2 regions of the Kitasatospora azatica KCTC 9699 genome follow, and region 1 is predicted to be linked to the other one. Evidence: riboswitches for the same ligand, from Rfam matches in the RefSeq annotation. Region 1 holds a riboswitch; the other holds the start of a gene.
The links. A riboswitch is a leader RNA that binds a small molecule or an ion and turns the genes downstream of it on or off. The one in region 1 is predicted to bind glycine.

Region 1 (14,160 bases):
CGGGATCATGCCGCGGTCCAGCGCGTAGTCCCGGTCCGAGAGGCGGCGCAGGTAGCGCAGCATCGCGGTCTCCGAGCGGTGGCTGTGGAAGACCGGGTGGGTCAGGTACTCGTCCTCGCGCAGCAGCTCGGCGGGCAGCGTGTCGGCGGCCTCGGCCACCTCCGCGCCGGCCACCCCGAAGGCGGTCCAGACGGCGGCCAGGTGCTCGCGGGTGGTGGTCTCGTCGCAGGAGATCGAGACGGTGTCCGCGTCGACCTGGTACAGGTTGACGCCCTCGCCTCGGGCGGCGACCACGACCTCGGCGGCCCGGCCCGGGACCTTGGCGGTGACGGTGTCGAAGAAGGCCTGGTGGGCCAGCTCGACGCCGCCGGCCCGCAGGCCCTCGGCCAGCGCGGCGGCGTAGCGGTGGGTGCGGTGGGCGATGTCGGCCAGGCCGTCGGGGCCGTGGTAGACGGCGTACATCGAGGCCATCACGGCGAGCAGCACCTGGGCGGTGCAGATGTTGCTGGTGGCCTTCTCGCGGCGGATGTGCTGCTCGCGGGTCTGCAGCGCCAGCCGGTAGGCGCGGTGGCCGTCGGCGTCCACCGAGACGCCGACCAGGCGGCCGGGCAGCGAGCGGGCGTACTCGGCGCGCACCGAGAGGTAGCCGGCGTGCGGGCCGCCGAAGCCCATCGGCACGCCGAAGCGCTGCGAGGTGCCGCAGGCGATGTCGGCGCCGAGCGAGCCGGGCGACTTGAGCAGGGTGAGCGCCAGCAGGTCGGCGGCGACCGCGACGATCGCGCCCAGGCCGTGCGCCTGCTCGATCACGGCGGTCAGGTCGCGCACCGCGCCGGAGGCGCCCGGGTACTGCAGCAGCACGCCGAAGACGCCCTGCTCGACCACCTCGGCCGGGATGCCGGCGGAGAGGTCGGCGACGACCACCTCGACGCCGGTCGGCAGTGCGCGGGTCTTGATCACCGCGATGGTCTGCGGCAGCGTGTCGGCGTCGACCAGGAAGACACCGCCCTTGACCTTGGTGACCCGGCGGGCCAGGGCCATCGCCTCGGCGGCCGCGGTGCCCTCGTCCAGCAGCGAGGAGCCGGAGGTCGGCAGGCCGGTCAGGTCGGAGACCAGGGTCTGGAAGTTGAGCAGCGCCTCCAGCCGGCCCTGCGAGATCTCCGGCTGGTACGGGGTGTAGGCGGTGTACCAGGCCGGGTTCTCCATGACGTTGCGCAGGATCACCGGCGGGGTGAAGGTGCCGTAGTAGCCCAGCCCGATCATCGGGGTGAGCACCTGGTTGCGGCCGGCCAGCTCGCGCAGCTCGGCCAGGACCTGGGCCTCGCTGCGGCCGGCCGGCAGGTCCAGGCCGGTGATGCTGCGGATCGCCTCGGGGACGGCGGCGGTGGAGAGCTCCGCCAGTGAGCCGTAGCCCACCTGGGCGAGCATCTTCGCCTGGGCGGCGGCGTCGGGGCCGATGTGGCGCGACTCGAACGGGCTGGCCGCTTCGAGTTCGGCGAGGGTCGCGGAGCTGCGGGGACGACCGGCGGTCGGCTGGGCAGTCATGGTGGTCGAGGCCTCCTGGTCACGGACCGGCGGGGGCGCGCACGCCGTGAGCCTCGCCGCCGTGGGGAGCGGACGGACCTGCAGCGGACGAGCCGTCAGGCCTCCCCCTCTGTCATCGGGACCTGAGAGCTTCGCCCGCACGGGGCTGATGCCCCGCCGGCTTGCACCGTCGGTGAGGGTGGGGTCCACCGGCTCCCTCGCCGGAGGTCCTGCCCTGCTTTCCAGAGTGACCTATCCCACACGGTACGGATGCCTGAGAGATTCCGGGGAGGAGTTGCTCCTTCGGCGCCTCACGCCCTTGGAATCCAAGAGGTGGGGACTCTCCCGAGCGGGTTCGGCGGTCGCGCCAAGGGTACCAGCGCGGGCCCCCGCAGTGACCGGGCAGGTGATCGATCGCACTCCCCCGGACGGCCCATGACCAGCCCGTACGGCGGCGTTCGGCTGGCCGTTGTCCGCTTGGTGCCTTTTGGTGTGAATCGAAAGTAGTAGCACCAGGAGGAAAGCGTGCAGACCGACATCGACCCCCGAGACCTGATCGGGCACAAGGCCGTCGACCGGAACGGCGACAAGATCGGCACGGTGGACGAGGTCTACCTCGACGACGCGACGGGCGAGCCCGAATGGGCGGCCGTGCGCACCGGGATCTTCGGCCGGGACGCCTTCGTCCCACTGACCACGAGCGAGTTCTCCGGCGAGGAACTGCGCGTGCCCTACGACAAGTCGCTGATCAAGGAGTCGCCGGACTTCGGGGTCGGTCAGCACCTCTCGCCCGCCCAGGAGCTGCAGTTGTACCGGTACTACGGTCTGGACTCGCCCGGCGCCGACCGACCGACCGCCGCGAACAACACGCCCGCCACCTCGAACACCGCGCGGGACATGGACTTCGGCGTCGCCGCCGGCGCCGCGACCACCACCGCGAACCGGCCGACGGCCGCGACCACCACCCACGCGGCCACCCCCACCCAGACCACCACCACGCCGATGGCGACCACCATCGGCCTGGACAAGCCGGTCGAGCGGGAACCCCAGCCGGTGCCCACCCCGACGCCGACCCCCGACCCGGTGCACGCGGCCGCGGCCAAGCCGGCCGCCGCCGAGGGCACCGCCACCATGCCGCCGCCCGACCCGATCGAGCTGACCCTGCGCGAGGAGCGGCTGGAGATCACCAACGAGTGGCATGTGCTGGGCACCGCCCGGATGCACAAGTACGTGGTGACCGAGCCGGTGGAGCGCCGGGTCGAGGTGGTGCGCGAGCGGGTCCGGGTGGAGCGGGTCGCGGTCGGCGAGGCGGAGCGGTCCTCGCTCTCGGCGCAGGAGATCGCCGAGGCGGTGGAGGAGGTGACGCTGCACGAGGAACGGCCGACCGTGCGCAAGTTCACCGCGCCGCTGGAGCGGGTGCGACTGGTGGTGGAGCGGTACACCGAGGAGAAGGTGATCAAGGACGAGCTGCGTCGTGAGCAGGTGGAGATCCACGACAGCACCACGCCCGCGGATGACCCCGGCAGCACCCACGCCCAGCCCCAGCCCCATACCCAGGCCCAGGCCCAGGCCCAGGCCCATGCCCATGCCCATGCCCAGGCTCCGACTCAGTCCCAGGCTCAGTCGCAGACTCAGGCCGCCAAGACCACGGGCTGAGCAGCGCCGTTCCGGCCCGGACCCCGCAGGCGCGGGTTCCGGGCCGACGTCCTGCCCAAAGCTTCAGCGATAGATATTTGACAAACTGAAGCACTTCTCGGCATGGTTACTTCAGCACATTGACTATCGCTGGCTTGAAGCAGCCTGACAGGCCGCCAGAGCCCGTCCCTGAAGGAGCCATCCGTGAGTGAGGCAGCCAAGCCCGCCGCCACGGCCGTGAACCCGAGCAGTGCCCGGGTGCTGCCCGCCCTCGTGCTGGCGATGCTGGCCTACAGCGTGATCCAGACCGCCGTGGTGCCGATCCTGCCGTCGCTGGCCAAGGAGCTGCACGTCTCGGGCTCCAACATCACCTGGCTGATGACGGCCAACCTGCTCTCGGCCGCCGTGCTCACCCCGCTGCTCGGCCGCTTCGGCGACCTGCGCGGCCGCAAGCCGATGCTGCTGATCTCGCTGTCCGGCCTGGTGCTGGGCTCCGGGCTGGCCGTGGCCACCCACTCCTTCGGCCTGCTGGTGCTGGCCCGAGTGCTGCAGGGCGCCGGCGGTGGCGTGCTGCCGCTGGCGATCAGCATCGTCCGCGACGAGCTGCCCCGGCACAAGGTGACCGGCGGCGTCGCCGCGATCAGCGCCTCGATGGGCGTCGGCAGCGGTCTCGGCCTGGTCGCCACCGGTCTGCTGCTGGAGCACTGGGACTACAAGTCGATCTTCTGGATGGGCCTGATCTTCGGCCTGATCGCCGTCGCCCTGGTCATCTGGCGGGTCCCGCAGGACCCGGTGGTCGACAAGGCCGGCGGCGCCGACCCGCTGGGCGCGCTCACCCTGGCCGGCTGGCTCTCCGCCCTGCTGATCGCGGTCAGCCGCGGAAACGAGTGGGGCTGGACCTCCAACAAGACGCTGGGCCTGTTCGCCGTCGCCGCCGTGGTCGCCCTGGTCTGGGGGATCATCGAGGTCAAGGTCAAGCACCCGCTGGTGGACATGAAGATGATGGCCCGTCCGGCCGTCGCCTTCACCAACATCTCCGGCCTGCTGATCGGCTTCGGGATGTACGGCTCCTTCCTGGTGATCAGCAACTTCGCCCAGACCCCGGCCAAGCTCGCGCACTACGGCTTCACCGCCACCGTGCTGCACGCCGGTGTGATGCTGCTGCCCTCCGCGCTCGGCTCGATGGCCGCCGCCCCGGTCGGCGCCCTGCTGATCGCCCGCCGCGGCCCGCGCCTGCCGCTGGTCCTCGGTGGCCTGCTCGGCTTCGTCTCGATGGCCTACCTGGCCGTGCGGCACAGCGCCGAGGGTGACATCTACTTCGCTTCGGCGATCTTCGGCCTCGGCGTGGGCCTGGCCTACGCGGCCATGCCGGCCTACATCAACGGCGCCGTCCCGGCCGAGCAGAGCGGCATCGCCAACGGCATGAACGCGGTGCTGCGCACCGTCGGTGGCGCGATCGGCACCGCCGTGATGGGCGCGATCCTCACCGGCGACACCATCAAGCACCTGCCGATCCCGATCCAGCTGCCGACCCTGCAGGCCTACCAGCACGCCTACTGGGTGGCCGCCGTGATGTGCGTGATCGCCGCCGTCGTCCCGTTCGCGATCCGCACCGTCCGGCCCGCCCCGGTTCCGGTCGAGGCCGCCGCTCAGCCGAGCGACGCCGCTGCCGAGCCCGCCAGGACCAGCGCCTGACGCTGGGCTCCTCCCGGCCGAAGGCTGGGGGAGCCGTCCGCTGAGTGCCGCCCAGGGATCGGCGGCACCCGGGGACCCCCGTCGCCCCCGTTCGGAAAGCCCGGACGGGGGCGACGGCTATTCCGGGCGCTGCCTCAGCGGCAGCGGGTCCGACGGCGTCAGCGCCGCATCGTCGACCGGGAAGGTCCGTACCCGCCCCGGCGGCGAGTACGGCGTCTCGAAGCGGACCGTGACCCGGCCCACCCCGCTGCCCTGCACCCAACCCGGGCCGTACTCCTCGTGCGTCACGTCCTGACCCGGGAGCCAGATCCGCCACCGCACCGGCTGGGCGGCCGAAGCGGTCGGCAGCGGTTCGGCGGCGGGTTCCGGCTCGGGCCCCGAGGAATCCGCATCGGCCTGCGCAGCGATCTCCGCCTCCGCCGCCTCCGCTTCCGCCGCCTCTGCTTCGGCCGCATGCGCGAAGAGGTCCTCCTGGGTGTACTCGGCCAGTTGGGAGACCCCGACCCCGAGCAGCCGGATGCCCCCGGTGAGGTTGACCTGAGCGGCCAGCCGGCGCGCGGTGGCGGCGATCACCCGCTCGTCGTCGGTCGGCCCGCGCAGCGTCTCGGACCGGGTCAGGGTGCTGAAGTCGAACCGCCGCACCTTGATCACCACCGTCCGCCCCGACCGCCCGGCGGCCCTGAGACGGCGCACGCAGCGGGCGGTCAGCTCGTCCAGCTCGTGCAGGATCCGATCGCGATCGGCCAGGTCCACCTCGTAGGTGTCCTCCACCGAGACCGACTTGGCGTCCCGGTCCGGTACCACCTCGCGCTCGTCCAGGCCGCGGGCCATCAGCGACACGCCGGCGCCGTGGGCCTTGCCGAGCAGGCGCATCAACTCGTCCTCGGACTGCTCGGCGACCTCCGCCACGGTGAGCAGCCCGGCCCGGCGCAACGCCTGCTCGGTGGCCGGACCGACCCCGGGCAGCGCCCGCACCGACATCGGGCCGAGCACCGCGCGCTCCTGACCCGGCGTCACCAGCACCAGGCCGTTGGGCTTGGCCTGCTCGGAGGCGATCTTGGCCATCAGCTTCGAGCCGGCCGCGCCGATCGAGGCGGTCAGCGCGGTGCGCTCCTCGATGTCGGCGCGCAGGTCCTGGGCGATCGCCTGGACCAGCTCGGCCCCCTCGGCGGGGGTCGCGGCGGCCAGCGCCGGACCGTACGGGCCGGCCTCGAGGTCCACATAGGCCTCGTCCACGCTCAGTTGCTCGACCAGCGGGGAGAGTTCCCGGATCATCGCCATCACCTGCTCGCTGACCTCGCGGTAGGCGACGAACCGCGGCCACAGGTAGGCGGCATTCGGACAGAGCCGGCGGGCCACCGCGGTGGCCATCGCCGACCGCACCCCGAAGACCCGCGCCTCGTAGGAGCAGGTGGAGACCACCCCGCGCAGGCCGAGCCCGCCGACGATCACCGGCTTGCCGCGCAGGCTCGGCTTGGCCGCCTGCTCCACCGAGGCGAAGAAGGCGTCCATGTCGAGGTGCAGGATGCTCGGCAGGGTGCGCACACTGCCGATCATCGCGCACCCGTCTGACAGTCCCTGCCAGGGTCTGTCCGGTCGATCTTGTCGGATCAGCGCGCGGCTCCCCCAGCCTTCGGCCGGGAGGGGCCCCCATTCCGCGCCCGGGTGGGCGTGCGCCCGAGTCGACCTCGTACTGGGCCGTACTTGGGCGATTCGGGCGTGCGTCCAGCCGGGATGCCCGGCGTCGCGCGCCCGGCAAGATCGGCCGGACAGACCCTAGCTAGGGCGTGCGTGCGGCGTCCGCCAGCGCCTGTGCCACGCCCGGCTCGGTGGGGCCGAGCAGCGCCGGGTCGGGATGCAGCAGCGCGCTGAGCGCGGCCTTGCCGGCTCCTGGCAGCTCGCGCACCCCGCCGTAGTACCAGGTGGCGTCGTGCGGCTCGGCCACCCCGACGGCGTACGAGTCGATCCCGGCCGCCCGGCACAGGCCGAGGGCCCGGCGGACGTGGAAGTCCTGGCTGACCAACACCGCATGGTCGACTCCGAAGATCCGTCGGGCCCGGGCGCAGGAGTCCCAGGTGTCGAAGCCCGCGTAGTCGCGCACCACCCGCACCGGCGGCACCCCGTGCCCGACCAGGTAGTCGTACATCGCGCCGGGCTCGTTGTAGCTGGTGCGGCCGTTGTCACCGGTGACCAGGATCGCCTGCACCTTGTGCGCCCGGTAGAGCTCCAGCGCGGCGTCCAGCCGGTGCGCCAGGTAGGCCGAGGGCTCGGTGCCGACCACTCCGGCGCCGAAGACCACCGCGACCGGCTCGGCCGGGACGTCCGCCACCGTGCGGATCCGGGAGCTGTCGGCGCAGAACAGCCAGGTGCTCGGGACCAGGGCCAGCGAGCAGAGCAGCAGTAGGCCCTGGAAGGCCCGCCGCTGACGGCGCCGCCCGCGCAGCACGCTGGTCACCCGCATGATCACTACCCCCTCCGTGGACCACCGTGGCCCATCACGAGGGCGGACGATACGCGCGGCTGCGGCGGTTCCGCCGACCGGGGGTCGGACCGCCGACCGGGACGGTCCGCTGACCGGGGGTCAGACCGCGCGGTTGCGCCGCTGGGCCAGCTCGTCGGCCGGATCGTGCCCGACCAGCGTCTCGCCGGTGTCGGTGCGCTCGGCGTGCAGCCGGCCGAGGGTGCCCTCGAGCTCCTGCCAGACCGCGCCGACCGCGATCCCGAAGACGCCCTGACCGCCCTTCAGCAGGTCGACCACCTGCTGCGGGGAGGTGCACTCGTAGACCGTCGCCCCGTCACTCATCAGGGTCAGTCCGGCCAGTTCGGAGAGCTCGCTGGACTGCAGATGGGTGACGGCCACTCGGATGTTCTGCAGCGAGACGCCGGCGTCCAGCAGTCGCTTGACGATCTTGAGGATCAGGATGTCCCGGAAGCTGTAGAGGCGGTGCGCTCCGGCCGGGTAGGCGGTCCGCACGCTCGGCTCCAGCAGGCCGGTGCGGGCCCAGTAGTCCAGCTGCCGGTAGGTGATGCCGGCCGCCGCACAGGCCGTCGGCCCGCGGTAGCCCAGCAGGTCCGAGGACGGACCGATCCGCTCGATGGCCGGCTGACCGGCCTGAACTGCGGGAAAGCGCCCCACCCGGGGCAGTTCGGCGACCGTCTCGATCGCCGGCGCCTCCCAGGCGCGTCCGATCCGAGGCCGGTTGCCGGGCGGCAGGTGGAGGGTGCACGGGCCTCCCACGGCCGCCTCGTCGCCGCTGCTGCTCATGCCAACCTCCGTCCAGTCGTGTTCCGGCATCGCCACCGCCATCCGCACCGTGGAATCCCGGTGACCACCCCTGACGGTAGGCAGTCGTCCAAGACGCGTCAACGATCGCCACGCCGGGTCGGCGAAACAACGTCACTCCGAAGAGTGGTTTCGCGTGCCCCTAGTGTGGGTAGGACCGAACATTTTGGCAAAACAGCTGATCGACTGCGGACGATTTCAGCCAGGCGTGACGCGCTTACTGCGCGCTGCCGCCGAAGTCCTCCGGCGAGACCTGGTCGAGGAACTCGCGGAACTTCTCCACCTCGTCCTCCTGCTCGTCCGGGATCGCGATGCCCGCCTCGGCGAGCACCTCCTCGGCCCCGTAGATCGGCGTGCCGGTGCGCAGCGCCAGCGCTATCGCGTCCGAGGGGCGCGCGCTCACCTCGACCCCGCCGGCGAAGACCAGCTCGGCGTAGAAGACGCCCTCGCGCAGATCGGTGATCCGCACCTCGGTGAGCTGTTGGCCCAGGGCCTCCAGCACGTCCTTGAAGAGGTCGTGCGTCAGCGGCCGCACCGGAGTCATGCCCTGCTGGGCGAAGGCGATCGCGGTCGCCTCGCCAGGGCCGATCCAAATCGGCAGGTACCGATCACCCCCCACTTCGCGCAGCAGGACGATCGGCTGGTTGGAGGGCATCTCCACCCGGACACCCACGACGTCGAGCTCATTCACAAGGCAACCCTATGGCCCCTGTCCGATATAGGAAAGCGCGGCCCGAATCGGCCCGCACTTATTGGGGTCGGGCACGCAGCCCGGCCTGCACCATGGTGGCGTGCAACCGCACGGCCAGCGTGGCCAGCTCCCGGGCGGTGGTCTCGGCGTGCGCCCTGGTCTGCGGGTTGCGGTGCCGGCGCAGCGGGGCGACCACCTGGTCCACCAGGGCGATCTCCCGCTCGGCTGCGGCCTTCACCTGGCGCAGGTGGCGCGGCTCCAGTCCGAACCGGCCGAGCTCGGCCACCAGGCGGGCGATCTGCAGGGTCTCCGCGTCGTACCCGCCGTCCGGTCCGGGCAGCACCAGGCCGTAGGACTCCCATTCGGCCAGGTCACGCTCCTCGGCACCGGCCGCGGCCAGCAGCTCGGCCCGGCCCAGCCGGACGCCGGCGGGCGGCACGGTGTCCAGCTCGCGGTCGGCCTCCTCCAGCGGACCGGGACGGGACTCCGCCACCGGCAGCGCCGGCGGGGCCTCACCGCGCTCGATCGCGTCCAGGTGCTCACGGATCACCCGCAGTGGCAGGTAGTGGTCGCGCTGCATCCGCAGCACGTAGGCGAGCCGCTCGACGTCGGCCGGGCCGAACTTGCGGTAGCCCGAGGGCGTGCGCTGCGGTTCGACCAGACCCTCCGCCTCCAGGAAACGGATCTTGGAGATGGTGACTTCGGGGAAGTCCTCGCGCAGGAAGGCGAGCACCGCACCGATGCTGAGCAGTTCGGCCCCGCGCCGCTCGGCGGCCCGCAGCTGCGGGCCGCTGGGGCGGCGGGGGGCCATCACGGTCTGATTCGAGGTCACTCGCGCTCTCCTGCCGACGTCGTGTGCGAACCCCCGCCTGCCCGTGCCCGATGACCCAGTGGATCAGTACCGCTGCATCAGTACCGCTGAACCCGTTACCGCTGGACCTAGTACCGGTGGGGTCCCGCGAAGAAGACCAGGCGGTACTTGCCGATCTGCACCTCGTCACCGTTGTTGAGCGCGACCTCGTCGATCGCCTCACGGTTGACGTAGGTCCCGTTCAGGCTGCCCACGTCCGCGACCGAGAAGCCGCCGCCCGGCTGGCGGCGGAACTCCACGTGCCGCCGGGAGACGGTGACGTCGTCCAGGAAGATGTCACCCTGCGGGTGGCGGCCGGCGGTGGTGATGTCGGCGTCCAGCAGGAACCGGCTGCCCGAGTTGGGCCCGCGCAGCACGATCAGCAGCGCGGAGCCCGGGGGCAGCGCGTCGATCGCGGCGAGCACCTCGGCCGACAGGGCCGGGGTGGCGCCGGTGCTGGTGGCGGCCGGGTCGTAGGACTCCAGACCGGAGATCGAGATGGTCGAGGTGGTCTCGACCGAGCTCTCGGGCGCGCCGACCCGCAGCGGGGTGCCGCAGTTGTTGCAGAACCTCGCGGTACCCGGGTTGTGGTTGCCGCACCGCGGACAGACGATCTGGCCGGTCATGTTCGCAGCCTCCTGGTACGGCACTCCCCCTGGGACGTGCCCGGCGTAGGGATCCGGGGCAAACCCTCCACCAGAGGTTGAGGGTCCTGTCGGGAAACCTATGCGCGGCGCACCCGGGGAATCAACCGACGCGCCGTAGCTGCCGTCACGGAACAGCGGACGCTCGCCACCGGCGGGCTGGTACCCCTCCGGAGCCGAGCGCATCCCGGGGACCTGGCCCGGCTCCTCGTCCCGGCGGTGGCGCGCGGTGGGCGCCTCCACTGCCGCAGCGCGGCGGTTGTTACGGCCGAACAGCTTCGAGAACAGACTCACGGGCGAATCCCCTTGCGTGAAACAGACCCGCCCGCGGGGCAGGATGGGAGTGGTACTGCACAGTCTGGCCGACGCCGTCTTCGGCCCGCACACCGGGGGCCACTCGCAAGCGCAGGTGAAGGGCGGTGGAGCCGACGGACCGTCAGCGAAATCGGGCGGGCCCTCACTTCGCCGCCGGCTTGGCGAACTGCGCGGCGGACGGCACCGCCAGCGCGTCCACCGTCACCTTCTGCTGTTCCGAGATGGTGGTGGCAACCTGCTGCTTCTCAAGAGTACGGACGATGCCACCGGGAATGTTCAACGCGGGACTCAGATCCTGCGGGTTGCCGATCACCGTGAACCGGTAGGGCTGCACGACGGTCTTGCCGTCGATCTGCACGCCACCGCCGGGCACGTCGGTGAAGTAGGTGTTGGCCACCACGCGGACATCGTTGATCTGAATCGCCTCCGCCCCCGCCGCTCGGAGTTCCTGCAGGGTGTCCAGCAGCATATCCGCCTTGACCTGCCCCTGGGGGTCATCGACCGTCAGTACGATGCCCGGGCCGGTCGCCTTCACCGTACCGGCCAGCACGCCCAGCTCCAGCGCCTTCTGCCTGGTCTGCTCCTGGGCTTCCTTGGCCTGGTTCGAGCTGTTCTGCAACTGCGCCAGGGACTGGTCGAGTTGGGCCTTCTCCTGCTGCAGGCGCTGCTGCCGGCTGTCCAGCTCGTCGAGGATCCGGACCAGGTCCTCCTGGCGGGCGCCGCGCAGCGCACTGTGGTCGTTGGTGGAACGGACCTGGATCGCCAGGCCCAGTCCCAGGGCGAACAGCAGCAGCGCCACCACCAGCTGACCGCGCGAGATCCGCGGCGGCCAGAGGGCGCTGCGCAGCCGGCGCCGGGCGTCGGCGGCGGGCGCCGCCGAGTCCTCGGCGGGCTCGGGGGCGAGCTCGGGCTCGGGGGTCGGCTCGGGTTCGGGGGTCGGCTCGGGCTCGGGCGTCGCCTCGGGCTCAGCCGTCGGCTCGGCCTCGGGCGTCTCCTCGACCGGCTCGTTCTCGTTCTCGTCCTTGGTCACCGCGTCCCCCGCTCAGGCCCGGAACACGTGGCGCCGGATGGCCGCCGCATTCGAGAAGATCCGGATGCCCAGCACCACGACCACCCCGGTGGACAGCTGCGAGCCCACGCCCAGCTGGTCGCCGAGGAAGACGATCAGCGCCGCCACCACCACGTTGGAGAGGAAGGAGACCACGAAGACCTTGTCGTCGAAGATCCCGTCCAACATCGCCCGCACCCCACCGAAGACCGCGTCCAACGCGGCCACCACGGCGATCGGCAGATACGGTACGACGGCGGCCGGCACCGAAGGCTGCACGAAGAGCCCGACGATGACTCCGGCCACCAGGCCCAGTACGGCGATCACGGCTTGGATGCTCCTGTCGTAGGGGTCGAGGGTGCCGGGCTCGGACTCGGCGAGCCGGCGTCGGGGGTGGCCAGCCGCAGCGTGAAGCCGACCGCGGCGGGCAGGTCCATCGAATGCTGTGCGGCGGCGGTGGCCTTGATGCCGTAGCTGTCCTGCAGGAGCCGCAGATAGTGCCCGCCCATGCTCTCCTGGAACGCACCCGGCAGCCGCTTCTCGTCGCCTACCGCCAGCACCGTGTACGGCGGCACCAGCGGGCGGTTGTCGACCAGGATCGCGTCACCGGCCGCGCGGATCGGCGAGAGCGCCGTCAGCCGTTGCCCGTTGACCGCGATGGCCTCGGCGCCGGCCTGCCAGAGCCCGTTGACGATCAACTGCAGGTCCCGGTCGCGCAGCCGGCCGCCGCTGAACCCACCGGAGGTGCGCGGGTCGATCCCACCGCCGGTACTGGCGTTGGCCGGGTCGTCGATCACCAGCTTCAGCCCCGGGCCGGTCACCGCGCCGGTGCCCACCGAGGCACCCAGCGCCACCAGGCCCGCGTCTCCGCCGCTGGCCCGCAGGGCGCGCTGCTGCTCCTGGTCGACCTGCGCCCGGGCCGACTCCACTTGGTGCTGCAGCCGGTCGGCGGCAGCGGTCGCATCGGTGACCCGCTGGATCAGCGCGTCGCGCTCCTTGGCCAGCGCCGGACTGGACTCGTGGGCGTTGACCCCACTGACCGTCACCACCACGGCTGCCAGCGCCAGGCCGACCGCCAGCAGCACCTTGCCCTTGGCGGTGGTGGGCAGCCGACGGCTCCCCTCCTCGCCACGGGCCCGCGCGGCGGCCGCGTAGCCCTCGTCCAGGCTCTGGTCCATCACCGTGGTCAGCAGCGTCATCGAGGCGTCGGGACGGGCGAACCGGCCGTTTCGCTCGTTCGGTGATCGCGTGGCTGGCATGCGGGACATCGTCCCATGCGGCCGCGGCCCCGGGCGAACAGCCCCCATCAGGTGACTGCCCGCCCGGGGCCTCGACTCGACTACGCGCTAACGCCCGGCGCTGTCGACCACCGCCGCCCACTCGTCCAGCAGGCGTTGGGTGGCCTCGTCGTCCGGACCCTCCGCCCACAGGTGGGTGACCGCCTCGGCCGGGTCGGGCAGCACCAGGGTCCAGCGACCGTCCGCCTCGACCACCCGCACGCCGTCGGTGGTGTCCAGCCGGCGAGCGCCCGCCGCCTCGACCACCGAGCGCATCACCATGCCCTTGGCCGCCCACGGCGTGGCAATGTCCCGCCGCTGCATGTGGGCCTGCGGAATCCGGGCGTCGATCTGACTGAGCGTCAGCTGGGTCCGGGCCACCAGCCCGACCAGCCGGACGAAGGCGGCTGCCCCGTCCAGCAGGCCGCTGAACTCCGGCACCACATAGCCGCCGCGGCCGTCGCCGCCGAAGATCGTGCCCTCGGCGGCGGCCGCCTTGGCGAGATCGTCCGGTGAGGTGCTGGTCCAGCTGACCTGGGTGCCGTGGTACGCCGCCACCTGCTCGGCGATCCGCGTGGTGGTCACCGGCAGCGCCACCTGCCCGCTGCGCCGCTCGGCGGCCACCAGGTCGAGCAGCACCAGCAACGCCCGGTCGTCCTCGATCACCCGGCCGAGCTCGTCCACGAAGGAGACCCGCTCGCCGACCGGGTCGAACCGCACGCCGAATGCCGCCCGGGAGGAGGCCACCAGCGCGCCCAGCCGGGCCAGCCCCGCGCGCCGCTCCTCCGCGCCCTCGGTCGGCCGCGCCTCGTCCAGGCCTCCACTGACTGTCAGGGCCTCGACCCCGAGCCGACCCAGGATGCTCGGCAGCACCAGCCCGGCGCTGCCGTGGGCGGTGTCCACCACCACCTTCAGCCCGGCCTCCCGGACCCCGGTGATGTCGATCGCCCGCAGCAGGTTTCCGGCATAGGAGTCGAAGACGCTGGACGGGAAGGTCAGGTCGCCGATCTCGCCCGGGAAGGCCCGGCGGAACTCCTGGCGGGCATAGACCCGGTCCAGCTTGCGCTGGCCGGCCTGGGAGAGGTCGGCACCGCGTTCGTCGAAGAAGAGGATGTCGAGCGAGTCCGGCACGCCCGGTGTGGTGCGCAGGAAGATGCCGCCGGCACTGCCCCGCGCGGTGTGCTGACGCGCCACCGGCATC
Region 2 (14,160 bases), 590 kb from region 1:
GAACGCGAGCGGATCGGCCACACCGGGCGCGACGGCCGGCAGCGGGGGCAGCGGCTCGGCCGCACCGCCCAGCTCGGCCGCACCGAAGACCTCGGCGGCCGTGGTGGACATCGAGCCCAAGGACGGCACCCAGGACGCCGCGCCGAACGCCCTCAAGGTGGGGGTGACCAGCGGCAAGCTGACCCAGGTCGCGGTCACCGACAAGAGCGGCGCGGCCGTGCCGGGCAGCATCGCCCCGGACGGGCTGAGCTGGGTCCCGGCGAACGGCCTCTCGGTGGCCAGCTCCTACCAGGTCAACGCCCAGGCCACCGACGCCAACGGGGTCTCCACCACCGCCACCAGCAGCTTCAGCACGCTGACCCCCAGCCAGACCTCGCGCAGCTCGGACAACGTGGTGACCGGCTCCACCTACGGGGTCGGCATGATCGTCTCGTTCGACTTCCACATGCAGATCCAGAACACCAAGGCCGTCGAGAAGGCGATCACCTTCGAGACCCCCGACAACACCCAGGTCAAGGGCCACTGGATGGGCAACGGGCGGCTCGACCTGCGCCCGGAGAACTTCTGGAAGTCCGGCACCACGGTCAAGGTGCACATCCGGCTGAAGAGCGTCGAGGTGGCGCCGGGCGTCTACGGCGGCTCGGACCGCGACGAGTCCTTCACCATCGGGGACTCCAGGATCAGCACGGTGGACGCGGCCGCGCACACCATGACCGTGCAGAAGAACGGCCAGACGGTCGAGACCATCCCGATCAGCTCCGGCTCCAGCGAGCACCCGACCTACAACGGGACCATGGTGATCGAGGCTCGGGAGGACACCGCCCACATGACCTCTGCCTCGGTGCCCGGCCTCAAGCCCGGCGAGTACGACCTGCAGGTGCCGCACTCGCTGCGGCTGACCGACACCGGCACCTACGTGCACGGCAACAACTGGTCCTCGCACGACACCTTCGGCTCGGAGAACGTCAGCCACGGCTGCGTCGGCCTGGAGGACGCACCCGGCGACGCCGGCGGCACCGACACCCCCGCGGCCAAGTTCTACGCCACCGCACAGGTGGGAGATGTCGTGAAGGTCGTCAACTCCAAGGGCGCGACCGTGGCGGCCGACAACGGCCTGAGCGGCTGGAACATGCCCTGGAGCACCTGGTAGGGCAACACCGGGCACACCGGTCATATGCCAATCGAATAGTGATCGTTTCGTCATTGTCCGTACATGGGCCGCTGCGAACCGCAATGATGGTGCGCATGGCGGGATGGGGCGAAGTTGATCAGTCATCACATCTCGGGCGCGGCCTGGCCGCTGACGGTCCCTCAGGGGAGGGGCGGTCGGCCCTGGCCGCCCTGGAACGACTCTCCCCGTGGGAGCTGGAGCGGGTCGTGCTGCCCCGGCTGCGGGACCCCGCGGGCACCGAGGAGGTCCGCCTGCCCTCGCGCGGCGAGTCGGGCCCACTGGCCCGCCGACTGGTGCTCTCGGTGCTCCGCACCTGGGGCCTGAACAACCTGCTCGAAGTCGGCGAGTTACTCACCGCCGAGCTGGTGGCCAACGCCGTGCGCCACACCGGCGGCCGCACCATCGGCCTCAAGCTGCTGCGCCGCCCCGGCTGGCTGCGGATCGAGGTGCGCGACTCCTCCCGCTCGCTGCCCTGCCTGATCGTGGCCGAGCCCGGCGCCGAGTACGGCAACGGCCTGGTCGTGGTCAACACCCTCGCCGACCGCTGGGGCGCCGACCTGCTGCCCCGCGGCAAGGGCGTCTGGTTCGAGCTGAAGGTCCGCGAACGAGTCGCCTGAACCCCTCGCCTGAACCCCTCGCCCCGAACGCCGAAGGGCCCCCGCACACGGCGGAGGCCCTTCGTACCGTTCATCCGATCCGGTGGTTCAGCACTCGATGACGTTGACGGCGAGGCCGCCGCGGCTGGTCTCCTTGTACTTGACCTTCATGTCGGCGCCGGTCTCCTTCATGGTCTTGATCGCCTTGTCGAGGGAGACGTGGTGGCGGCCGTCGCCGCGCAGGGCCATCCGGGCGGCGGTGACGGCCTTGACGGAGGCCATGCCGTTGCGTTCGATGCAGGGGATCTGGACCAGGCCGCCGACCGGGTCGCAGGTGAGGCCGAGGTTGTGCTCGATGCCGATCTCGGCGGCGTTCTCGACCTGTTCGGGGGACCCGCCGAGGACCTCGGCCAGGCCGCCGGCGGCCATCGAGCAGGCGGAGCCGACCTCGCCCTGGCAGCCGACCTCGGCGCCGGAGATGGAGGCGTTCTCCTTGAAGAGCATGCCGATCGCGCCGGCCGCGAGCAGGAAGCGGACGATGCCGTCCTCGTCGGCGCCGGGGATGAAGTTCTGGAAGTAGTGCAGGACGGCCGGGATGATGCCGGCCGCGCCGTTGGTCGGGGCGGTGACCACGCGCTGGCCGGAGGCGTTCTCCTCGTTGACGGCCATCGCGTACAGGGTCACCCACTCCATGGCGTTGGCCGGCCCTATGCCCTCGGCGCGCAGCGCGCGGGCACCGGAGGCGGCCCGGCGGCGGACCTTCAGGCCGCCCGGCAGGATGCCCTCGCGGGTCATGCCGGCGCTGACGCACTCCTTCATCACGGCCCAGATCTCCAGCAGGCCGGCCCGGATCTCCTCCTCGGTGCGCCAGGCCTTCTCGTTCTCCAGCATCAGGCCGGAGATCGACAGGCCGGTCTCCCGGGTGTGGCGCAGCAGTTCCTCGCCGGTGCGGAAGGGGTAGCGCAGCTGGGTGTCGTCGGGGACCACCCGGTCCGCGCCGATCGCGTCCTCGTCGACCACGAAGCCGCCGCCGACCGAGTAGTAGGTCTTCTCCAGCAGCGGGGTGCCGGCCGCGTCGTGGGCGACCAGGGTCATCCCGTTGGCGTGGTACGGCAGCGAGCGGCGGCGGTGCAGCACCAGCTGCAGGTCGGGGTCGAAGCCGATCCGGTGGGTGCCGAGCAGCGAGAGCTGCTTGCTCTCCTTGATCCGCTCGACGTCCAGGTCGGCCTTGGCGACGTCCACCGTGCGCGGCGAGTTGCCCTCCAGTCCGAGCAGCACCGCCTTGGGGGTGCCGTGGCCGTGCCCGGTCGCCCCGAGCGAGCCGAACAGCTCGGCCTTGACGGAAGCGACCTGGTCGAGCAGCCCCTCCGAGCGCAGTCGGCGGGCGAACATCCGGGCGGCCCGCATCGGGCCGACGGTGTGCGAACTGGAGGGGCCGATGCCGATGGAGAAGAGGTCGAAGACGCTGATGGCCACGGGGGACGTCCTTGTCTGGTCTCGTGGACCGAAAGGTAAGGAGAGACACGGCGCGGGGCACCGGCTCACGTTCCAGTGTGCGCGGTGCCCCGGTGGATCGGGCCTGGTCGACGGGGGTGACGTCGACCACGGGCCCGAGGTGGAGGCTAGAGCTCCGGGTAGAGCGGGTACTTCTCGGCGAGGGCGGTGACCCGGGCCTTGAGGGCGGTGGCCTTGGCCTCGTCGAAGGAGGGCAGCAGGGCCTCGGCGATGATGTCCGCGACCTCGCGGAAGTCCTCGGCCTGGAAGCCGCGGGTGGCCAGCGCCGGGGTGCCGATCCGCAGGCCGGAGGTGACCATCGGCGGGCGCGGGTCGTTCGGGACGGCGTTGCGGTTGACCGTGATGCCGACCTCGTGCAGCCGGTCCTCGGCCTGCTGGCCGTCCAGCTCGCTGTGCCGCAGGTCGACCAGGACCAGGTGCACGTCGGTGCCACCGGACAGCACCGAGACACCGGCGGCCTTGGCGTCCTCCTGCAGCAGGCGCGCGGCGAGGATCTTGGCGCCCTCGAGGGTGCGCTCCTGGCGCTCCTTGAACTCCGGGGAGGCCGCGACCTTGAAGGCCACCGCCTTGCCGGCGATCACGTGCTCCAGCGGGCCGCCCTGCTGGCCGGGGAAGACCGCGGAGTTGATCTTCTTGGCCCACTCGGCCTTGGAGAGGATCACGCCACCGCGCGGGCCGCCCAGGGTCTTGTGGGTGGTGGTGGTGACCACGTCCGCGTAGGGGACCGGGGACGGGTGCAGACCGGCCGCGACCAGACCGGCGAAGTGCGCCATGTCGACCATCAGCAGGGCACCGACCTCGTCGGCGATCCGGCGGAACTCGGCGAAGTCGAGCTGGCGCGGGTAGGCGGACCAGCCGGCGATGATCAGCTTGGGCTGGTGCTCCTTGGCGAGGCGCTCGACCTCCTCCATGTCCACCAGGTTGGTCTGCTCGTCCACGTGGTAGGCCACCACGTTGTAGAGCTTGCCGGAGAAGTTGATCTTCATGCCGTGGGTCAGGTGACCGCCGTGGGCCAGATTCAGGCCCAGGATGGTGTCGCCCGGCTGGATCAGCGCGAACATCGCGGCGGCGTTGGCCTGGGCACCGGAGTGCGGCTGCACGTTGGCGGCCTCGGCGCCGAACAGCGCCTTGATCCGGTCGATCGCGATCTGCTCGACCACGTCGACGTGCTCGCAACCGCCGTAGTAGCGGCGGCCGGGGTAGCCCTCGGCGTACTTGTTGGTCAGCACCGAGCCCTGGGCTTCCATGACCGCCACCGGGGCGAAGTTCTCGGAAGCGATCATCTCGAGGGTGGACTGCTGACGGTGCAGCTCGGCGTCGACCGCGGCGGCGATCTCCGGGTCGAGAGCGTGCAGGGACTGGTTGAGAACAGTCATGGTGGCGTCTTCCCGTGGGGCGGGGCGGGTGGACCAGTGGGGGCGGCCGCCGCGCTGCGACCGCCCCGTCGGATGAGTCAGCCGGCGGTGAAGGCGGTGTACTCGTCGGCGCTCAGCAGGTCCCCGGGGGTGTCGGTGACCTTGAGCTTGAACAGCCAGCCACCCTCGAAGGCGGCCGAGTTGACCAGGGCGGGCTCGTCGACGACGTCCTGGTTGACCTCGACGACCTCGCCGGTGGCCGGCGAGTACAGGTCGCTGACCGACTTGGTGGACTCGAGCTCGCCACAGGTCTCGCCGGCGGTGACGGTGTCACCGACGGACGGCAGGTCCACGTAGACGATGTCGCCGAGGGCGCCGGCGGCGTGCTCGGTGATGCCGACCGTGGAGACCCCGTCAGCGTCGGCGGCGGTCAGCCACTCGTGCTCCTTGCTGTACTGCAGGTTCTGGGGGTTGCTCATGGGTTCATTCTCCATTACATGGAAGCGGGTATGCCGAAGTGGTCCGCTGAACGGACAGGCAACAGAAGGTCAGATTCTCAGCGGGCGCGCTTGTAGAACGGGAGCGCCACGACCTCGACCGGCTCGTGCTTGCCACGCACGTCCACCGCGACGGCGGTGCCGGGGGCCGCGTGCGCGGCGTCCACGTAGGCGATGGCGATCGGCTTGCCGAGGGTGGGGGAGGGGGCACCCGAGGTGATCCGGCCGATCACGGCGCCGTCGGCGTCGACCACGGCGTACTCGGCGCGCGGCACCCGCTTGCCGTCGGAGACCAGGCCGACCAGCTTGCGCGGCGGGTTGGCCTCGGCCTGCGCGGCCGCCGCCTCCAGCGCCTTGCGGCCGACGAACTCGCCGCCGTTGGTGGTCTTGTCGAACCGGACCACCCGGCCCAGGCCCGCGTCGAACGGGGTCAGCGAGGTGTCCAGCTCGTGGCCGTACAGCGGCATGCCGGCCTCCAGGCGCAGCGTGTCGCGGCAGGACAGACCGGCCGGCACCAGGCCGTGCGGGGCGCCGACCTCGGTCAGCGCCTGCCACAGGTGCTCGGCGTCGGCGGGGGCGCAGAAGATCTCGAAGCCGTCCTCGCCGGTGTAGCCGGTGCGGGCCAGCCAGACCTGCTTGTCCGCGACGGTGGCGGGCAGCAGCGCGTAGTACTTCAGGCCGGGCAGGTCGGCGTCGGTGACCGAGGAGAGGATCGCGTTGGCCTCGGGGCCCTGGACGGCGATCAGCGCGTAGGCGTCGCGGTCGTCGCGGACCACGGCGTCGAAGCCGGCCGCGCGCTCGACCAGCGCGTCCAGCACCACCTGGGCGTTGGAGGCGTTGGCGACCACCATGTACTCGTCCTCGGCGGTCCGGTAGACGATCAGGTCGTCCAGGATCCCGCCGTCCTCGCGACAGATCATCGTGTAGCGGGCGCGCAGCACGCCGAGCGCGGAGATGAAGCCGACCAGCGCGTGGTCCAGCAGCTCGCCGGCCTGCGGGCCGGAGACGGTGATCTCGCCCATGTGCGAGAGGTCGAAGAGACCGGCCTTGGTGCGGACGGCGAGGTGCTCCTCGCGCTCGCTGCCGTAGCGCAGCGGCATGTCCCAGCCGGCGAAGTCGGTCATGGTCGCGCCCAGGGCACGGTGCAGCGCGTCGAGCGCGGTCAGGCGGGGGGACATGGAGGGACTCCCGGTCGTGGATGTGGACATGCGGGGGTGGAGTCTCCCCGTCTGTCGTCACAACCTGAGAGCTTCACCGCACCAAGAATGGCGTGGCTTGCACCGTGGGTGGGCGCACGGCACGGCCGTGTTCCACTTTCCAGATTCGCCTCGCCCACACGGTAGGGGTGCCTGAGAGATTCCGGGGAGGACTTGCTCCTTCGGCGCCGGTCCGTGCCGAGTGGCACCTCCGGACTCTCCCGCGCGGGTTCGAGCGGCCAGTATGAAATTTCGCGTGCGGGCACATCATGGCATGCCGGTCCGCCCGACGGGAGGGGGGTCGGGCTCGGTAGGCTCTGCTCGTGCAGATTCAGGGTGGCGGCTGGCCCGCGAACGAGTTGGAGCAGGTGCTCACCGCCGCGCTCGGCGATCCCGGCGCCACCCCACGGGTGATCGAGGTGCTGGCCCGCAGTCAGGTGTGGATCCCGCTGCCGGTCGGCGCCGACCCCAGCGGGCAGGGCCTGGACCTGCCGACCCTCGAGCTGGCCGGCGCCCCGTACGTGCCGGTCTTCTCCTCCGAGGAGCAGTTCCTGAAGCACGCCCCCGGCCTGTCCTGCGCGGTGGCCCCGGTCTGGGAGTTCGCCCGCGGCCTGCCGCTGGGGGTCGGGATCGCGGTCAACCCCGAGGCCCCGGTGGGCCTTCCGGTGCCGCCGGAGGGCGTCGGCGAGCTGCGCCGCGGCCCGCAGGGCGACCGCTGGGGCACCGAGCCCGGCGCGCCGCCGGCCGAGGGCGCCCGAGTCGCGCTGCGTGAGCCGGAGCCCGCCGAGGAGCCGGTCGCCTTCCTGGAGGCGGTGCGCGCCGAGCTGGCCGTGCTGCCCGGTGTGCTGACCGCCCGTCGGGCGCTGGCCTCGGTGGAGGGCGAGCCGACGGTGCTCTTCGTGGGCGTCCAACTGGATCCGGCGGCGCCCGCCGACCCGGTGGAGGCCAACGCCGCGCTGGGCCGGGCACTGGGTGTCGCACCGCTGCCCGGCGGCGTGCACATCGTGCTGCTGGACCTGGCGGCCGACCCGGTGGTGGACTGGATGCTGCACCAGGTCCGGCCGTTCTACGAGCGGGGCTGACCGGGCGATGGGCGAGATGGGCGAGTCGAGAGAGGGGCGGGTGCGGTGACAACGGGAGCGGCAGGCGGCGGGCCCGGACCGTGGGGACCTGCCCCGGGGACCCCTGATCACGAGTGGAAGCAGCCCGGAATCCTGGAACGCGCCTTGCAGCAGGTCGTCCCGGAGCGTTGGGACGCCTACGAGCACCTGCTGCGCACCCTCGCCGAGGGGCGGGTCTGGATGCTGCTGTGGCACGGTACGCCCGGCAGTCCGGACGCGCAGTACGGGAACATGGACATCGGCGGGCACGGCTACGCGCCGGCCGCCACCTCGCCGGAGCAACTGGCCGCCAGTGGCTGGACCAGGGCCCACGAGGTGATCTCCGGGCGGGAGATCGCCGCCACCCTCTACCGCACCCGCTGGGGCCTGTGGCTCAACCCGCACGCCCCGGGCGGCGGAGTCGGCGTGCCCTGGGCCGACCTGCGCCGGGTGGCGGCCGGTCTGGAGCGGCTGCCGGCCGGCCCGCTGCAGCTGAGTGATCCGCAACTGCCGGGCACCGAGCAGTTCTTCGGGTTGCTGCAGCACCAGGCGCCGTCGGTGCGTCCGGTGCGGGCGTTGCGCCGGGCCTGGGTGCGGCCGGTCGTGGGCGAAGCCTATCTGGCCATCGGCCTCGAGCTCTACGACACTTCGCCGCCGGCGGTGGAAGCGGTGCGCGCGCTGATGCAGCGGGCGATCTCGCAGGCCCCGCCCGGGCTGGCCGTCTCCACGGTGGCGATGAGTGACGAGTTCGACCCGGTGGCGCTGTGGATGCGCGCCAACTCCCGGCCGTTCTACCACCGCGAGGCCACCCCCACGCCGCACCCGACCGGCTACGGCTACCCCCAGCAGGGCTGGCCGCAGCAGCCTTGGCCCGGTCGCTGACCGGGAGACTGACACATCGTCGGTTTAGCGATCTCGGATATCGGTAGATCACAGTCGGGCATCTTTCATCAGTGGGGGCTGGCGCGGGGCTGTAGTGAACGTGAAGAGTTCTGCGCACCGCACCAGCCGAGCAGCCGGGGCGGCATGACACACAGGCTCTGACCAGGACCTGACCAGTCATGCCTGTCCGCGGGCCGCCTTGGGCCGACCATCGTCGGCGAGGGGACGCCACCTGCCCATGACCACACCCATCGACACCACCGCACCCGCTCCGGGCGACCCCGGAGCCGCCACTTCCGGCGTGCCGCAGAGCCGGATCGAAGGCCGCTCACTCGGCCGGATCGCCTGGACGCGCTTCAAGCGCGACAAGGCGGCCGTAGCCGGCGGCATCGTGGTGATCCTGCTGGTGCTGCTGGCCGTGCTGGCCAAGCCACTCGAGGCGGTCTTCGGGCTGGACCCGAACGCGCCGAACCCGGATCTGCTGGACGCCAACCTCGGTGGTCTGCCGCTGGGTTCGTTCGGCGGCATGAGCGGCAGCCACCCACTGGGCGTCGACCCGCTGCAGGGCCGCGACGTGCTCGCCCGGATCGTCGAGGGCTCCTGGGTCTCGCTGCTGGTCGCCTTCGGCGCCACCGTGCTCTCCAACACCATCGGCACCGTGCTCGGCGTGATCGCCGGCTACTACGGCGGCTGGGTGGACGCGGCGATCAGCCGGGTGATGGACACCTTCCTGGCCTTCCCGCTGCTGCTGTTCGCGATCTCCATCTCGGCCTCGCTGCAGGCCGGCGCCTTCGGCCTGCACGGTCTGCCGCTGCACATCGGTGTGCTGATCTTCGTCATCGGCTTCTTCAACTGGCCCTACATGGGCCGGATCGTGCGCGGCCAGACGCTCTCGCTGCGGGAGCGCGAGTTCGTCTTCGCGGCCCGCTCGCTGGGCGCACGCGGCCCGTTCATCCTGTTCAAGGAACTGCTGCCGAACCTGGTCGGTCCGATCCTGGTCTACTCGACCCTGCTGATCCCGACCAACATCCTCTTCGAGGCGGCGCTCAGCTTCCTCGGCGTCGGTGTCCAGGCCCCGCAGGCCTCCTGGGGCGGCATGATGAACGACGCGATCAACTACTACCAGGTGGATCCCGCCTACCTGGTGGTCCCGGGCCTGGCGATCTTCGTCACCGTGCTCGCCTTCAACCTGCTCGGCGACGGGTTGCGCGACGCGCTCGACCCGCGCAGCAACTGACTTACCCCCACGCGCAGTCACTGCGTCCACCTGTCACACCCGCCCACCATCCGTTTTAAAGGGGTTGATCCTGCAATGCGCCGATCTCGTACCCTCGCCCTGGCCGCGGCGGTCGCTACCGCCGCGCTGGTGGTGAGCGGCTGCTCAAGCAGCGGCAAGGGGTCCGCCAGCCCGTCGGGCGGCTCCTCCGGCGGCTCCGCCGCCACCGGTGCCGACGCCGCGACCAAGGGCATCGTGAACGTCTCGGACCACAAGGGCGGCACGGTCACCTATGAGATGAAGGGCACCCCGGACTCACTGGACCCGGGCAACACCTACTACTCGTACATCTACAACTTCTCGCGGCTGTACGCGCGTCCGCTCACCACCTTCCAGCCCGGCGCGGGCAAGGACGGCAACAAGCTGGTCCCGGACCTGGCCTCGGGCATGGGCCAGGTCAGCGCCGACGGTCTGACCTGGACCTACCACCTGCGCGCCGGCCTGAAGTACGACGACGGCACCGCGATCAGCTCCAAGGACGTCAAGTACGCGGTGGAGCGCTCCAACTTCGCTCCCAAGGTCAACTCCAACGGCCCGACGTACTTCAACGAGCTGCTGGTCGACAACGCGACCCCGTACGCGGGTCCGTACGACGACAAGAGCCCCGACGGCCTGAAGTCGATCGAGACCCCGGACGACACCACCGTGGTCTTCCACCTGAAGCACCCGTTCGCGGACTTCGACTACCTGGTGAGCGCCCCGCAGACGGCCCCGGTCCCGCAGCCCAAGGACGACGGCGCCGGCTACGTGAAGCACATCGTCTCCAGCGGCTCCTACAAGTTCCAGTCCTACGAGGACGGCAAGGGCGCCACCCTGGTGCCCAACACCAGCTGGGACGCGAGCACCGACCCGCTGCGCAAGCAGCTGGCGGACAAGATCGTGCTCAAGATGAACATCGACCAGGCCACCATCGACCAGGACCTGATCGCCGGTAACGCCCAGGTCGACCTGGTCGGCGGCGGCGTCGACCCGCAGACCCAGGCGAAGATCCTGACCGACCCCAAGCTGAAGGCGAAGACCGACAACGCCTACGGCGGCCGGCTGGTCTACATGGCGATCAACAGCCACCAGGCGCCGTTCGACAACGTGGACTGCCGCAAGGCCGTCCAGCTCGCGATCGACAAGGTCGCGGTGCAGACCGCCGAGGGCGGCCCGATCCGCGGTCAGATCGCCTCCACGGTGCTGCCCCCGGACATCCCGGGCCAGGTGGCCTTCGACACCTACGCCACCCCCGGTCAGAAGGGTGACGCGGCCAAGGCCAAGGACGCCCTGAAGGCCTGTGGCCACGCGGACGGCTTCAAGACCGTCCTCACCGCCCGCACCGAGCGCAAGGCCGAGGTGGCCGCGGCCACCGCGATCCAGAGCCAGCTGAAGGCGATCGGCATCGACGCCGAGATCCAGCAGTTCCCGCAGGGCAAGTACTTCTCCGACTACGCGGGTGTGCCGAACTTCATCAACTCCAAGGGCGTCGGCCTGATGATGATGCAGTGGGGCGCCGACTGGCCGACCGGCTACGGCTTCCTGCAGCAGATCGTCGACGGTCGGGCGATCAAGGACTCCGGCAACAGCAACCTGTCGCAGCTCAACGACCCGGCGGTCAACAAGCTGATCGACGACGCCGCGACCAACACCGACCAGGGCGCCCGAGAGAAGGACTACGCGCAGATCGACAAGCTGGTCATGGACGACGCGGTGATCGTGCCGCTGACCGACTTCAAGGTCTTCCTGTACCGCTCGGACAGCGCCACCAACCTGGCCTCCACCCCGGCCTTCAGCGGCGAGTACGACTACCTCAACATCGGCACCAACAAGTAAGAGCCTGGCTCACCATCCCTGAAGGCAGGTGAAGGCGAGCGGAGCCCGCCCCCGTCCGTGATTGTCCTCGCTGGGACGAATGTCCCAGCAGGACGGTCCGGACGGGGGCGGGGCACCCGGAAGCCGTACAACTGTGTTGGCCTACATCATCCGCAGGACGTTCGCGGCCCTGGTACTGCTGCTGGTCGTCAGCGCGGTCACCTTCGGCATCTTCTTCCTGCTCCCCCGCCTGGCGGGCGAGACCACCGACCAGCTCGCCGCCCAGTACATCGGTAAGAACCCCTCGCCAGAGGCGATGGAGGCGATCAAGAAGAACCTCGGCTTCGACCAGCCGCTGTACGTCCAGTTCGGACGGTTCATCAAGCAGCTGTTCGTCGGTGCGCAGTACAAGTTCGGCCCGGACGCGACCACGTGCCACGTGCCCTGCTTCGGCTACTCCTTCAAGAACCACCTGGAGGTCTGGCCGGAGATCAGCAGCCGGCTCCCGGTCACCTTCTCGCTGGCGCTCGGTGCCGCGGTGCTCTGGCTGCTCTCGGGCGTCGCCACCGGCGTGATCTCGGCGCTGCGGCCCAGGTCGATCTTCGACCGGGTCTCGATGGGCGTCGCGCTGGCCGGTGTCTCGCTGCCGATCTTCTTCACCGGTGCGCTGCTGCTCTTCCTGTTCAGCTACCAGTGGCCGATCTTCGACAACCTGCACTACGTCAACTTCACGGACGACCCGTTGAGTTGGGCCAGAAACCTGATCCTGCCCTGGGTCGCGCTGACCTTCCTCTACTCCGCGCTCTACGCCCGGCTCACCCGGGCCGGGATGCTGGAGACGATGAACGAGGACTACATCCGCACCGCCCGGGCCAAGGGCCTGATGGAGCGCAAGGTGGTGGTCCGGCACGGGCTGCGGGCCGCGCTGACCCCGATCCTCACCATCTTCGGCATGGACCTGGGCCTGCTGCTGGGTGGCGCGGTGATCACCGAGCAGGTCTTCTCGCTGCAGGGCGTCGGCTTCTTCGCGGTCAAGGCGATCGACGACAACGACCTGCCCAAGATCCTCGGCGTGACCCTGGTCGCCGCCTTCTTCATCGTCATCTGCAACCTGCTGGTTGACCTCCTGTACGCCGCCGTCGACCCCCGGGTGAGGCTGTCATGACCCCCTCGGACACGCCGTCCGGCAGCGCGTTCCTCTCGGTGCGCGACCTGCGGATCCACTTCGACACCGACGACGGCCTGGTGAAGTCCGTCGACGGGGTCAGCTTCGACCTCGAGCCCGGGCGCACCCTGGGCATCGTCGGCGAGTCCGGCTCCGGCAAGTCCGTCACCTCGCTCGGCATCATGGGCCTGCACAACACCAAGCGGGCCCGGATCAGCGGCGAGATCTGGCTGGACGGCGAGGAACTGGTGGCCGCCGAGCCCGACCGGGTGCGCCAACTGCGCGGCCGCTCGATGGCGATGATCTTCCAGGACCCGCTGACCGCGATGCACCCGTACTACACGGTCGGGCAGCAGATCATCGAGGCCTACCTGGTGCACCACCCGAAGGCCAGCAAGCGGGACGCCCGCAAGCGCGCCATCGAGATGCTCGACCGGGTCGGCATCCCGCAGCCGGACCAGCGGGTGGACGCCTACCCGCACCAGTTCTCCGGCGGCATGCGCCAGCGCGCGATGATCGCCATGGCGCTGGTCAACGACCCCTCGCTGCTGATCGCCGACGAGCCGACCACCGCGCTGGACGTCACCGTCCAGGCGCAGATCCTGGACCTGATCCGGGACCTGCAGCAGGAGTTCGGCTCGGCCGTCATCATCATCACCCACGACCTGGGCGTGGTGGCCGAGTTGGCCGACGACATCCTGGTGATGTACGGCGGGCGGTGTGTCGAGCGCGGCCCGGCCGCGACTCTCTTCGACGCCCCCGAACACCCCTACACCTGGGGCCTGCTGGGCTCGATGCCGCGACTGGACCGGGAGTTGCAGGACCGACTGGTCCCGGTCAAGGGCACCCCGCCCAGCCTGATCAACGTGCCCAGCGGCTGCGCCTTCCACCCGCGCTGCCCGTACGCCGAGCAGACCGGCGGACGCTCGTCCACCGAGCGGCCGGTGCTGGCCGAGGCCGCGCCCGGGCACTTCGCCGCGTGCCATCTGCCGGCCGCCGACCGGCACCGGATCTTCGCCGACGAGATCGCCCCGCGGCTGTGAAATCCCTGGAGAACAAGGCATCATGACGGACCTTCAGAAGACGGACATCCCCGCCCCGGCGCCCTCCCCGGAGCGTGAGCCGCTGCTGCGGGTCACCGACCTGCAGCGGCACTTCCCGCTCCGCTCGGGCCTGCTGCGCCGCAGCAGCAGCGCGGTGCGGGCGGTGGACGGGATCTCCTTCTCGGTGCTGCCCGGTGAGACCCTCGGCGTGGTCGGCGAGTCCGGCTGCGGCAAGTCCACGATGGGCCGCCTGGTCACCCGGCTCGACGAACCCACCGGTGGCACCGTGGAGTTCGAGGGCCGGGACATCACCCACCTGAGCACCGGCGCGATGCGGCCGCTGCGCAAGGACATCCAGATCATCTTCCAGGACCCGTACTCCTCGCTGAACCCCCGGCACACCGTGGGCACCATCGTCGGCGCCCCGTTCCGGCTGCAGAAGGTGGCCACCGAGCACGGGGTCAAGCGCGCGGTCCAGGACCTGTTGGAGCTGTGCGGGCTCAACCCCGAGCACTACAACCGCTACCCGCACGAGTTCTCCGGCGGGCAGCGGCAACGCATCGGCATCGC

Region 2: another riboswitch for glycine. It lies ahead of gcvT (glycine cleavage system aminomethyltransferase GcvT); the one in region 1 lies ahead of gcvP (aminomethyl-transferring glycine dehydrogenase).

What each region holds. Positions count from the first base shown of each region.
Region 1 covers NZ_JQMO01000003.1:978,813-992,972, forward strand. The annotation lists gene gcvP (aminomethyl-transferring glycine dehydrogenase) at 1-1,542, opposite strand, end outside; glycine riboswitch at 1,645-1,772, opposite strand; glycine riboswitch at 1,774-1,879, opposite strand; gene BR98_RS37070 (PRC and DUF2382 domain-containing protein) at 2,047-3,177, shown strand; gene BR98_RS15500 (MFS transporter) at 3,361-4,851, shown strand; gene BR98_RS15505 (DNA polymerase IV) at 4,969-6,396, opposite strand; gene BR98_RS15510 (SanA/YdcF family protein) at 6,632-7,312, opposite strand; gene BR98_RS15515 (MerR family transcriptional regulator) at 7,433-8,116, opposite strand; gene BR98_RS15520 (bifunctional nuclease family protein) at 8,352-8,825, opposite strand; gene ftsR (transcriptional regulator FtsR) at 8,884-9,636, opposite strand; gene BR98_RS42320 (FHA domain-containing protein) at 9,765-10,301, opposite strand; gene BR98_RS15535 (DUF881 domain-containing protein) at 10,777-11,664, opposite strand; gene BR98_RS15540 (small basic family protein) at 11,677-12,009, opposite strand; gene BR98_RS15545 (DUF881 domain-containing protein) at 12,006-12,950, opposite strand; gene BR98_RS15550 (mannose-1-phosphate guanyltransferase) at 13,029-14,160, opposite strand, start outside.
Region 2 covers NZ_JQMO01000003.1:1,569,052-1,583,211, forward strand. The annotation lists gene BR98_RS17735 (L,D-transpeptidase) at 1-1,150, shown strand, start outside; gene BR98_RS17740 (ATP-binding protein) at 1,246-1,788, shown strand; gene BR98_RS17745 (L-serine ammonia-lyase) at 1,876-3,243, opposite strand; gene glyA (serine hydroxymethyltransferase) at 3,390-4,658, opposite strand; gene gcvH (glycine cleavage system protein GcvH) at 4,736-5,116, opposite strand; gene gcvT (glycine cleavage system aminomethyltransferase GcvT) at 5,194-6,312, opposite strand; glycine riboswitch at 6,462-6,564, opposite strand; gene BR98_RS17765 (enhanced serine sensitivity protein SseB) at 6,654-7,412, shown strand; gene BR98_RS17770 (enhanced serine sensitivity protein SseB C-terminal domain-containing protein) at 7,557-8,312, shown strand; gene BR98_RS17775 (ABC transporter permease) at 8,551-9,549, shown strand; gene BR98_RS17780 (ABC transporter substrate-binding protein) at 9,625-11,403, shown strand; gene BR98_RS17785 (ABC transporter permease) at 11,537-12,547, shown strand; gene BR98_RS17790 (ABC transporter ATP-binding protein) at 12,544-13,590, shown strand; gene BR98_RS17795 (ABC transporter ATP-binding protein) at 13,613-14,160, shown strand, end outside.